One region of the Plantibacter flavus genome, then DNA from elsewhere that is predicted to be linked to it. Evidence: predicted binding sites of a transcription regulator. Region 1 holds the regulator's gene; the other holds the start of a gene.

Region 1 (6,228 bases):
ATCCGAAGACCGCGAAGAAGACCGTCGCGGCACCGGCGAACACCGGCCCGAAACCGCTCGGGAGGAACGGATCGTAGTTCTGTCCGTCGATGTAAAAGACACCGAGGCCGATGATGAACAGGATGAGCAGGACCTTGATCCCGACCGCGACGAGCTCGAATCGACCGAAGGCCTTCGTCCCTCGGCTCAGGATGAAGGTCACGAGGAGAGAGACGAAGATGGCGGGGAGGTTGACGAGGCCGCCCTTCCCCTCGTCGGCGGTCGAGGTCATCCAGTCCGGCATGTGGATCCCGATGCCGGACAGGAAGGCGTCGAAGTAGCCGGAGATCCCGATCGCGACCACCGCGACGATCGCGATGTACTCGAGCAACAGGTCCCAGCCGATGAACCAGCCGATGATCTCGCCGAGCGCCACATACCCGTAGGTGTAGGCGGACCCGGCTCTCGGGATCATGCCGGCGAACTCCGCGTACGACAACGCCGCGGCCGCGGAGGCGAGCCCCGCGATCAGGAACGAGAAGAGGACCGCCGGCCCGACAGCGGGCGAGGTATCGCTCCCGTGAGCGACGAGTCCGGCGAGTGAGAAGATCCCCACCCCGATGATGCCACCGACCCCGATGGCCGTGAGTTGCCAGAGCCCGAGACTTTTGAACAGCTTCGAACCGGAGGTCTCATCCTCGATCTCCGCGATCGGCTTCTTCCGGAGCAGCGAGCGGCTCCGATCGTCTGTACTCATGCTTGCCTCCGACGATGCTGCGGGCGTCGTTGCACCGCGCCATCGACGATAGCTGAGAACCAGCGCGGAGGGACCCGCCGATTGTCGGCCTACTCGGCCGCGTACCGCTGCGGGATCGCCAGGCGCTGCCCCGGCTCGACACCGGCGGTGCTGAGCTGGTTGAGGTTCATGATCTCGGCGATGACGTCGCGCGGGTCGGCGTCGGGTGCGATGGACTCGGCCAGCTGCCAGAGCGACTCGCCCGGGTCGACCGTGATGTACGTGAACGTGGCTCCAGCCGCCGCCGTGTTGGCCGCGGCACCGCCTGCGGAGAGTCCGACGACCGCGACGCCGATGACCAGCGGGATGGCGGCGAGCGTGGTGAAGACGACACGACCGCGCTTCGTCAGGCGGAGTCGGCGTGTAGACGGTGCGTCTGACGTCGGTACCTGCGCCGTCCGTGCGGGAAGCGCCCGGTGGGACCCGATCAGTGCTGCGCTCATGTCAACCCTCCAAGAGTGTGCTCATCGTGTGATGAGGACTCGTATCCGACACTCGGCCAGGAGTGCCGGATACGAACCTGTGTTCCGAATATATCTTCGATTGTTCGAATACTCAACCCTGTCTTCGTACCTGAGACGCGCGGGATCGGCGACACGCTCGAACAGATGTTTGTCTGGACGAGCCGGTGCGGATACAGTTTCGAGTGTTGGAAGCAGTACACCACCACCCACCGACATCGGTCACCGACAGCCGATCAGGGCAGGAGCGAAGATGGCAGCGAACACGGCGGGCGACGGAGCCCGGGAGCGCCAGATCGGCGGCACCCGGCGACGGAAGAGCCTGAGCGACAAGCAGCTGGCAATCCTCGACGTCATCCAACGCTCGGTCTCGCAGCGCGGCTATCCGCCGAGCATGCGGGAGATCGGCGACGCCGTCGGGCTCGCCTCCCTGTCGAGTGTCACGCACCAACTCGGACAGCTCGAACTCAGCGGATACCTCCGACGCGATCCCAACCGTCCCCGCGCCATCGAGGTGCTCATCGACCTGCCGAGCGCCGTCGAGGGCAGCGATCCCGACTCCGCTCCCCCGGTCGGTGACGCCGCCATGGTCCCGCTCGTCGGTCGCATCGCCGCCGGCATCCCGATCACGGCCGAGCAGCAGGTCGAGGAGATCTTCCCCCTGCCCCGCCAGCTGGTCGGCAAGGGCAGTCTGTTCATGCTGAAGGTCGTCGGCGACTCGATGGTCGACGCCGCGATCTGTGACGGCGACTGGGTCGTCATCCGCGAGCAGAAGACCGCTGAGAACGGCGAGATCGTCGCGGCCATGCTCGACGAGGAGGCGACCGTGAAGGTGTTCCGCCAGCGCGACGGCCACACCTGGCTGCTCCCTCGGAACTCGGCCTTCGAGCCGATCCTCGGCGACCACGCCGAGGTCCTCGGCAAGGTCGTCGCCGTGCTCCGCACGGTCTGACCGACCGGACCACTCCGCCACATCCATGTGGGCCGCGACGATCCGTGGATCGTCCCGGCCCACATCCGTGCCGGACCGACGACGTCAGCCGGTCGCACCGACTCGTGCGCGGACGACACGCGTGGCCTCGACGATGTTGGCGAGGGAGGCGACCGTCTCCTCGTAGCCTCGCGTCTTGAGCCCGCAGTCCGGGTTCACCCAGACCTGGCGCTGTGGGATCCCCTCCAGCGCGATCTCGAGCAACGCGGTCACTTCCGCGACGCTCGGCACCCGAGGCGAGTGGATGTCGTAGACGCCCGGGCCGATGCCGTGGTCGAAACCACTCGCCCGGATGTCGGACACGACCTCCATCCGAGACCGTGCCGCCTCGATGCTCGTCACGTCGGCGTCCAGTCGTCGGATCGCGTCGATCACCACCCCGAACTCCGAGTAGCAGAGGTGGGTGTGGATCTGGGTCTCGACGCGCACGCCCGCGGTCGCCAGCCGGAAGGAGCCCACCGACCAGTCGAGGTACCGCCCCTGGTCGGCCCGCCGGAGCGGGAGCAGCTCGCGGAGTGCGGGTTCGTCGACCTGGATGATGCGGATGCCGGCCCGCTCCAGGTCGGCGATCTCGTCACGCAGGGCGAGGGCGACCTGGTTCGCCGTCTCGGCGAGCGGTTCGTCGTCGCGCACGAACGACCACGCGAGGATCGTCACCGGGCCCGTGAGCATGCCCTTCACCGGCTTGGTGGTCAATGACTGCGTGTAGGCCGACCACTCGACCGTGATCGGCGCCAGCCGCGAGACGTCACCCCACAGGATCGACGGACGGGTGCATCGCGAACCGTAGGACTGCACCCACCCGTGCTCCGTCACGGCGAACCCGTCGAGGTGCTCGGCGAAGTACTGGACCATGTCGTTGCGCTCGGGCTCACCGTGGACGACGACGTCGATGCCGAGGTCCTCCTGCAGCGCCACGACGCGCCCGATCTCCGCGCGCATCGTCGCGACGTAGGCCTCCTCGTCGAGCGTCCCGGCGACCCGCTGCGCGCGGGCGCGACGGATGTCGCCGGTCTGCGGGAAGGAGCCGATCGTCGTCGTCGGGAGGAACGGCAGGCCGAGCGCCTGCTCCTGCGCCGTGGCGCGCTCCTGGTAATCGTCTCGGGTGAAGTCCGCTGGTGCGAGCGCTGCCGTCCGTGCGCGGATGGTGGCATCGATGACCCCGGGCGCGGCCAGCCGATCGTCGAGCGCGGCCGACGCTGCGGTGAGCTCGGCCGCGATCGCCGCGCGCCCTTGGGTGAGACCGCGTGCGAGGACCGCGATCTGATCCACCTTCTGGTCGGCGAAGGCGAGCCAGCTCCGGAGACGGGGGTCGAGCTTCGTCTCCACCGACACGTCGTGCGGGACGTGGAGGAGGGACGTCGAGGTGGACACCGCGAGCTGCGGGAAGCGCTCCGCCGCGCTCGCGAGCAGGTCGGCCGCGGCCGCCAGGTCGCCGCGCCACACGTTGTGGCCGTCGATCACCCCCGCGACGACGGTCTTCGTGGCGAGTCCGAGAGACGAGTCCGGCAGGCCTCCTCGGACGAGGTCGACACCGACAGCCTCGACCCCCGACTCGGCGAGCACCGGGAGGGCGTCGCCCAAGGCACCGTAGGGAGCCGCGACGAAGATCGCCGGGCGGTCCGACACGGCGGACAGGACGGCCGTCGATCGTTCGAGCGCCGCGAGGACCGTCGACCTCGGCACGTCGAACGTCTCCGACACCAGTGCGGGTTCGTCGAGCTGCACCCAGGGCGCGCCGGCAGCGGCGAGGCGCTGGAGGAGTTCCGCGTACACGGGCAGCAACGCCTCCAGTCGATCGATCGGGGCGAATCCCGCTGAGGCCCCCTCGGCCGCCTTGGACAGCAGCAGGAACGTCACGGGGCCCACGATGACCGGCCGCGTCACGTACCCCTCGGCGAGGCCCTCGCGGAACTGCTCGACCACCCGGTCGTCGGAGAGCGCGAACGGCGTCGACTCGCCGATCTCCGGGACGAGGTAGTGGTAGTTCGAGTCGAACCACTTCGTCATCTCGAGCGGGGCCAGGTCGCCGGCGCCACGGGCGATCGTGAACGCCCCGGCGAGGTCGACCCGACCGTCGGCCCCGAGGAGCGACGAGAAGCGCTCCGGGACGGCACCGACGGTGAGCGCGGCGTCCAGGACCTGGTCGTAGAACGAGAAGCTCTCGGGGATCGCGGCGTTCGTCGGGTCGAGGCCGAGCCCCGCGAGGCGGGCACGCGTGGCGGCGCGCAGCTCGGATGCCGTCCGCTCGAGCGCCTCGGCGTCGATCCGGCCGGCCCAGAAGGACTCGACGGCGCGCTTCAACTCCCGGTTCGGCCCGATGCGCGGGTAGCCGAGGATGGTGCCGACGGGGAATGCGGAGGCGGGGTTCATCGTGCGTCCTTGCTGGTGAGTGGATCGGGGATGGGATGACGGACCGGTCGGCCGCCTTGCACGGGGATGCCGGCACGGTGCAACACGTCGAGCACCGTCCGATGCTGGTTGAAGGCGTAGAGGTGGACGCCCGGCGCGCCGCCCGCGACGACGTCGCGGATGAGCCTCGCGGAGTAGTCGGTGCCGATGTCGATCCGTCCCGCTTCGTCCGGCTCGACCTCGAGCGCGATGGCCAGGTCGCTCGGCAGCGCCTCGCCGCTGAGTTCGAGCACTCGACGCAACCGCGCCGGACTCGTGATGGGCATCACGCCCGGCAGGATGGGCATGGTGACGCCGTGACGTCTCGCGCGTTCGACGAAGGCGAGGTAGTCGTCGGCGTGGAAGAAGAGCTGGGTGATGGCGAGCGTCGCCCCAGCCGCCTGCTTGGCCAACAGGGTGTCGAGGTCCTGCGTCGTCGACCGCGAGCGCGGGTGTCCGTTGGGGAACGCGGCGACCGCGATCCGCGGCCGATGGCGTCGCCCGAGCTGCACCGCGCCCGGGAGGCCGACCAGCGACCCCTCGGCGTAGGGCTCGTGCTCGGCACTGACCCGGCCGATGAGCTGCACGAGTTCCGCGGCACTCGCCAGATCACCGAGGAAGGCGTCGCCCTCGACGGCTCCGGCGGGCGGGTCGCCACGGAGCGCGAGGAAACTGTGCACCCCGGCATCGAGGAAGTCCTTGATGAGTCGGCTGGCCTGCGCGTGCGTCGAACCGACGCAGGTGAGATGGGCCATCGGGTCCACCGAGGTCGACGTCCGGATGCTCCGCAGCACGTCCAGGCTCGCCGTTCGCGAGGAACCGCCGGCGCCGAAGGTGACCGAGATGAACTCCGGGCCGGCGGCGGCCAGGTGCTCGACCGTCCGTGCGAGCGCGATGCCGCCGTCGAGTGTCTTGGGCGGGTACAGCTCGAAGGAGAAGGGGGTACGCCCGGGACAGGCGGGCTCCGTCATGGTCATGGGGTCTCGTCTCGGTGGCAGCGGATCGAGAGCCGGCGACCACGCAGCACGCAGCGGTTCCGCTGGTGTGTCGTGGGCGGGTGCCGGGCTCGGCTGTCGCTCCGATTCCGCCGGTGAGGGCGGTTACGATGCGCACGACGATAGCAACGCCCGACGATCCGCGCGACGGACATCCGTCCGACAGCGTCATCCTGCGACATATTCCCCCGGCGGCGCTCCGGTCCTACGCTGATGCCATGACCGTGGGCACCAGGCACCGGGGCGACGAGCGTCCAGCGCTCGGCTCGCGCGTCATCGCGTCCTGCGTGGCGGTGGTGCTCGCCGTGTCCGGGTGCACGGCTGTCGGCTCGCCCGTACCGCCGACGACGCGCGCAGCCTCAGCGGAGGAGCTCGTGATCGAGTTCCGCCAGAACCGCGATCAGTACGCGAGCGACGCCGCGATCGTCCGGGTCGGCAACGGCGGCGACCACGACATCACGATCGTCGGACTCGAGCTGGCGGGTTCGGCGTTCACCGCGCCGACCGTCCGGGACCGATCCTCGACGATCCGCGCTGGACAGACCACGGATCTCGCCGTCGAGCTGCCACCGATCGACTGCGACGCACACGACGAGGACGTGCAGGTCGATCTCC
Region 2 (6,228 bases), 500 kb from region 1:
GGCGTGTTCGCGGCATCCGTGGTGCCGACGATCCGGTCCTGTCCCGACCCGTGGTGCACGTGGACCATCTCCTCCAAGAGGTCGTGCACGTAACCGTGTCCGCGATGCTCGGGGAGCACGCCCAGGTAACTGATGCTCGCGTCGTACGCCGTCCTCGTCGGGATGATGAATCCCACGATCGTCCCGTTGAGCAGCTCTGCGACCCGCCAGGCATCCCGTTCGCCGGGGAGCGATCGGTAGAACGCTAGATCGTCGTCCGCGAGCGCCTCGAGTCCTTCGCGCGCGACCATGTCCTGCGTGTGCGCATCGAGGGTGCCGGTCGCGACCAGGGCGAACAGCTCGTGGAACGCGTCGTCCGGGGCGGCGACGAAACGAAGGCGCTGCGATCGTGCCGGCACCGGATCGGAGGTGGACCTCGCGAAACTGACCCGCTCGGTCGTGCGCGAGAACCCACCGGCGCGTGCAGGCTCGTGGCGCCACCGCACCGCCTCCACGCTCGCAGCGTCATCGGCCCAGGCAGGGGAGACGTCGACGTTGAACTCCAGTGCCGGTCCCGCGCCGAAGGCGTCCAGTCCGGCGCGGATGAGCGCAGCGCCGACACGTTCGGGCTCCGCGACTTCGACCGTGGTGGTGAGGCAGTCGAGCGTGGCGGGCCGGTTCGCATCCGCCTGGCCCCACCAGAGTGCTCGTGCCATCGGGCGACCGTCCTGCTCGGCGATCCACGACCACTCCGGTCGACAGTTCCGACTCGCGAGTTCGGCGGTCAGCCGTTCCGGGTCGATCCAGGCGACGGGTTCGTCGCAGCTCCACGCTTGCAGGAGGGGGACGTCGTCCGGAGTGGCTCGTCGGATGGTGAAGTCGTCGCGGGTGTCGGTCATCGGTTCCAGCTTGGACAGGGTCGACTCGTTTGTCCATGTCGGACAGGAACACCGGGGCTACGCCGTCGAGACGGGAAGCGGACGCGCGGTGTTCGAGTGGGCCTTCACCCGAGCTGTGCGGCCGCGTCGCGGAGACAGGCGATGAACGCGTCGTGGACCGGGCTCTCGTCCACTCGTTCCTGACGAGCGGCCAGCAGGCGTGTCGTCGGCGACCCGGCGAGCGGCACGACGACGATCGACGGCGGCACCAGCTGCCGCACCGACTCGGGCAGGATCGTCGTACCGACGCCGGCCGCGACGAACCCGAGGGCGGTCTCCTGATGGACGACCTCCTCGACCACCTGCGTCCGACTCGACGTGCCGAGGACCTCCGCGACGCGGTCCACGAATCCCGGCATGAGCGCCCGCGGGTAGGAGATCATCGGGACCTCCAAGAGCTCCTCCGCGGTGACCTCGGGTCGCCCTGCCAACGGGTGACCGACCGGGAGGCACGCCACGAGACGCTCCTCGAAGACGACCTCGGTCGTGAGCGCGGGGGAGCTGTCGGATGGCGTCTGCGGGACCTCATCACGGACGATCCCGACGTCGAGGGTGCCGTCGCGGAGCCGGTCGAACTGCTCTCCTGAGGTCAACGGCACCAGGCGCAGCGTCACCCCGGGGCGGCTCGCCCGGAACAGCTGCACGACGCCGGGGAGGACCGTGTAGTTGGCCGAACTCACGAACCCTGCGGTGAGCTCCCCGGCGAGACCGTCGACGAAGTCGCGCATCTCACTCCGGACCGTGTCGAGCTCCTCGACGATGTGTCGCGCCCGCGCCTGGAGGTGTCGTCCGGCGGCGGTCAGCGCCACCCGCCTCGTCGAACGGTCGAACAGCGCGGTGCCGACCTCCTGCTCGAGTCGTGCGACCTGGACGCTCAGCGGTGGCTGCGACATGTGCAGCCGTCGGGCGGCACGACCGAAATGGAGCTCCTCGGCGACGGCGAGGAAGTAGCGCAGCTGGCGGAGCTCCATCCCATCGACGATACGACCCTCGTATTACCGCGCTGTTTCGTCCAGATTGCGAGCGAAACGCTCTCAATCGAGGTTCGAATCGGTATTTGACCAGGACGATCGCGACCGTGTTCGCTGAGGACCACACACCCCGACCTGGAGGACCACCCGTGACCGCAGACGCTTCCCCGAACACCCGGATCGACATGCTCTACCTGAGCGAACCGGAGGTCATCGCCGCCGGCATGAAGGACATGGCCCACTGCATGGAGGTCATGGAGGAGGTGTTGGTGCTCGTCGCGAAGGGTGACTACCGGATGGCCGGCCCGACCGCCAACTCGCACGGAGCACCGATCGGGTTCCCCGCCACCTCACCGTTCCCCGGCATGCCGCTCGACGCCGCCGACCGCCGGTTCATGGCGATGCCCGCCTACCTCGGCGGACGCTTCGACACCGCCGGTGTCAAGTGGTATGGGTCGAACGTCGACAACCGCGAGCGGGGCCTCCCGCGCTCCATCCACCTCATCGTGCTCAACGACAAGGAGACCGGCGCGCCCTACGCGATCATGTCCGGCAACCTCGAGAGCGCCTACCGTACCGCTGCCGTGCCGGGAGCCGCCGCGAAGCTCCTGGCACCGGTGGACGCGAAGTCACTCGGCATCATCGGGCCCGGCGCCATGAACAAGAGCGCCCTGCACGCCATGACCACCGCCCGTCCCTCGCTCGACACCATCCGCATCCACGGGCGCCGACGGTCGACGTCCGAGGCGTTCGCCGACTACGTCCGCGAGCACTACCCGCAGTTCACGACGATCGAGATCGCCGAGACGGTCGAGGCCGCCGTGCGCGACTCGGACATCGTCTCCGAAGCCGTCACCGGCCTGGTCGGCTCGGAGAACTACCCGTTCATCGACGGCGACTGGATCAAGCCGGGCGCCTTCCTGAGCCTGCCCGCGAACTTGCGCATGGACAAGGAGTACACCCTCTCCGGCAAGGCGCGCCTCATCGCGGACGCGAAGAAGATCTACGAGGCGTGGGCCGAGGAGTACCCGGCGCCGTCGCACGAGACCGCGTTCGGGATGATCGGCCTCTACTGGCAGGACCTCATCGGGACCGGCGAGCTCGACGAGTCCCGCGTGGTCAACATCGGAGACGTCTTCGACGGGAACGCCGTCGGGCGCGAGTTCCCCGAGCAGCCGGTGCTCTTCAGCGTCGGAGGGATGGGCGTCGAGGACGTCGCGTGGGCGAAGACGATCTACGAGAACGCCGTCGAGCAGGGGATCGGCACGAAGCTCAACCTCTGGGAAGCCCCGGACCTGGCCTGACCGCCGACCGGCACCGACACCTGTTCCGCCCGAACCCGACGCCGTGGCCGCCCGGCCGCTGTGCACCTCGAACGATGGAGTGATTTGTGGACGCTGGAAACGTCGCCTGGATCCTGACGAGCTCGGCGCTCGTCGCCCTCATGATCCCGGCCCTGGCTCTGTTCTACGGCGGGATGGTCTCGTCCCGCCGCATCCTCAACATGATGATCATGTGCTTCGGCGGGGCCAGCCTCGTCGCGTTGCTCTGGGTGGCCTTCGGGTACTCGCTCGTCTTCGGTGACTCCGTCGGCGGGCTCGGACTCATCGGGAACCCGTTCGAGTTCGCGGGGCTCGACCAGGCACTCGCCGACGACCCCGATGCCGGCATCCCGCTCGCACTCTTCGCGGCGTTCCAACTGCTGTTCGCGGGGGTGACGACGGCACTCGTCGCCGGTGCCGCCGCCGGTCGCATGAAGTACGGCGCGTGGTTGTTGTTCGCCGGGCTCTGGGCGACGCTCGTGTACTTCCCGGTCGCGCACTGGGTGTTCGCCTTCTCGAACGACACGGCGACCGGTGGATGGATCGCGAACACCCTCGGTGCCGTCGACTTCGCCGGTGGGACGGCCGTGCACATGAACGCCGGAGTCGCGGCGCTCGCACTGGCCTTGGTACTCGGTAAGAGCAAGGACTGGGGCGGCAAGCTCCGTCCGCACAACCGCCCGCTCGTCCTCGTCGGCGCCGGACTGCTCTGGATCGGTTGGTACGGCTTCAACGCCGGTTCAGCGCTGGCAGCCGGCAATGCGGCGAGCGTCGTGTTCCTCAACACCACCGTCGCGGCCTGTGCCGGCCTCATCGGCTGGTCCATCGTCGACCGACTCCGCCACGGAGCGGTCACGAGCCTCGGCAGCGCATCGGGGATCATCGCCGCCCTCGTGGCGATCACCCCCGCCTGCGGCGCCGTCTCGCCCATCGGTGCGATCATCATCGGGGCCATCGCGGGCGTCGTCTGCTGCCTCGCCATCGAGTGGAAGTTCCGGCTCGGGTTCGACGACTCCCTCGACGTCGTCGGGGTCCACCTCGTCGGGGGCATCATCGGGACGCTCCTCATCGGGGTGTTCGCGACGGATGCGGCTCCGAACGGACGCTCCGGTCTGCTCTACGGCGGCGGGTTCGAACTGCTCGGCGTGCAGACGATCGCGACCGTCGCGGTCCTCGCCTACTCGTTCATCGTCACCTGGGTGATCGCGAAGCTCATCCAGATCACCATCGGTCTGCGGATCCCCGAGGAGCACGAGGTCGCCGGGATCGACGAGCACGCCCACGCCGAGCGCGCCTACGAGGACGAAGACCTGGAAGCACGCGCATGACCAGCGTCATCGTCGTCGGAGCCGGGCTCGCCGGTGCTGCGGCGGCCTGGCGCCTCGCCCAGGCCGGGCAGGACGTCACCGTCCTCGAGCGGAGTCGTCCGGCCAACGAGTGGGGATCGTCCCACGGATCGGCCCGGATCTTCCGCTACGCCTACCCGGAGGCGTCCTACACCCGTCTCGTCCTCGCGGCGGCATCAGGGTGGGACGAGCTCGGCCTGGAGTACGGGCGTCCACTGATCACGCGGACGGGTGCGCTCGACTTCGGGACGACCCGTCGCCCGGAGCACCTCGCGTCGGTGCTGGCGGAGCACGGCATCGATCATGAGCTGCTCTCCCGAGACGAGGCCAGTGCCCGTTGGGACATCGGCTTCGACACGCCCACCCTGTGGCATCCGGGAGCCGGCGTGATCGACGCGGAGCAGGCGGTGATGGCGATGCTCGAATCCGCCGTCCGCGCCGGAGCCACGGTCCTGAACGACTGGCCGGTCGAGCGGGTCGAGCGGACTGCCACCGGGTACCGGGTGCTCGGGTATGGGGGGAGGGCGTTCGATGCGGAGCAGGTGGTGGTCGCAGCCGGGGGCTGGCTTCCGGACCTGCTCGGCGACCTCGCGCTGCCGGGAGGGTTCCTCGACGCGTTCCCGGCCCTCGAGGTCCGTCAGGAGCAGGCGTATCACTTCCCGTATCGGGACCGGATCGGCGTCGACGCGGAAGGCCCGGCACGATCCGGAGCCGTGTGGCCCACCTTCATCCACAAGTCCGCGCGGATGCAGGTCTACGGGCTCCCCGGAGGCCGCGACGCCGAGTGGCGTGGACAGAAGGTCGCCGAGTACAACGGCGGCAGGCGCATCCCCTCGGCCGCCGATCATGACGGCGTCGTCGACGACGCGAACCGCCGACGGGTCGTCGCCTACGTCCGCGAGTTCCTCCCGAGCCTCGTCCCGGAACCGTATGCGGAGACGACCTGCCTGTTCACGAACACCCCGACGGAGGACTTCGTCATCGACCGGGTCGACGGGATCACGGTCCTGGCGCCCTGCTCCGGCCACGGTGCCAAGTTCGCCCCGCTCATCGGCGAATACGCCCTCGCGCTGGTCGAGGGCCGAGACACTGTGCCGGCGATGTTCCGGCCGAGCCTGGCAGCGGTCCGGTGAACCGCGACACCGTGGTCTCCCTCCTGGACGAGATCGCGGGGATCGGTCTGGATGCGCGTCGGGGAGGCTACTCGCGGCCCGTCTACTCCACGGCCGAACTCGAGCTGCGGGAGTGGTTCGTCGGTCAGGCCGAGCGCCGTGGCCTCGACGTGGACATCGACGGGAACGGGGTCATCCGCGCCTGGTGGCATGTGCCGTCCCGTTCGACGGCGGGTGCGGTGGTCACCGGGAGCCATCTCGATTCGGTCCCCGGCGGTGGCGCCTACGACGGACCACTCGGGGTCGCATCGGCGTTGGTCGCGATCGATCACCTGCGCTCGCGTGGCTTCGAGCCGGCCAAGCCGATCGTCGTCGCGGTCTTCCCGGAGGAGGAAGGCTCGCGCTTCGGCGTCGCTTGCCTCGGCTCACGGCTCCTCACCGGTGCGATCAGTCCGGAGCGGGCCCTGGCCCTGCGCGACGTGGAGGGCGACACCTTCGCCGAGGTCCTCGCACGCAATGGTGTCGATCCGCGGGGTGTGGGGCCCGATCCGGCCGGGCTC

Evidence for each region. The regulator LexA, encoded in region 1, represses DNA repair genes until DNA is damaged. The targets are predictions, from matches to a motif close to TCGAACANNTGTTCGA.
Region 2: the regulator LexA is predicted to act here: its motif matches at 1,963-1,978, upstream of BWO91_RS09340 (tyramine oxidase subunit B).

What each region holds. Positions count from the first base shown of each region.
Region 1 covers NZ_CP019402.1:2,485,811-2,492,038, forward strand. The annotation lists gene BWO91_RS11655 (amino acid permease) at 1-736, opposite strand, end outside; gene BWO91_RS11660 (LysM peptidoglycan-binding domain-containing protein) at 826-1,218, opposite strand; gene lexA (transcriptional repressor LexA) at 1,490-2,188, shown strand; gene metE (5-methyltetrahydropteroyltriglutamate--homocysteine S-methyltransferase) at 2,273-4,600, opposite strand; gene BWO91_RS11675 (methylenetetrahydrofolate reductase) at 4,597-5,595, opposite strand; gene BWO91_RS11680 (hypothetical protein) at 5,832-6,228, shown strand, end outside.
Region 2 covers NZ_CP019402.1:1,983,393-1,989,620, forward strand. The annotation lists gene BWO91_RS09330 (GNAT family N-acetyltransferase) at 1-878, opposite strand, end outside; gene BWO91_RS09335 (LysR family transcriptional regulator) at 983-1,888, opposite strand; gene BWO91_RS09340 (tyramine oxidase subunit B) at 2,038-3,192, shown strand; gene BWO91_RS09345 (ammonium transporter) at 3,279-4,538, shown strand; gene BWO91_RS09350 (FAD-dependent oxidoreductase) at 4,535-5,689, shown strand; gene BWO91_RS09355 (allantoate amidohydrolase) at 5,686-6,228, shown strand, end outside.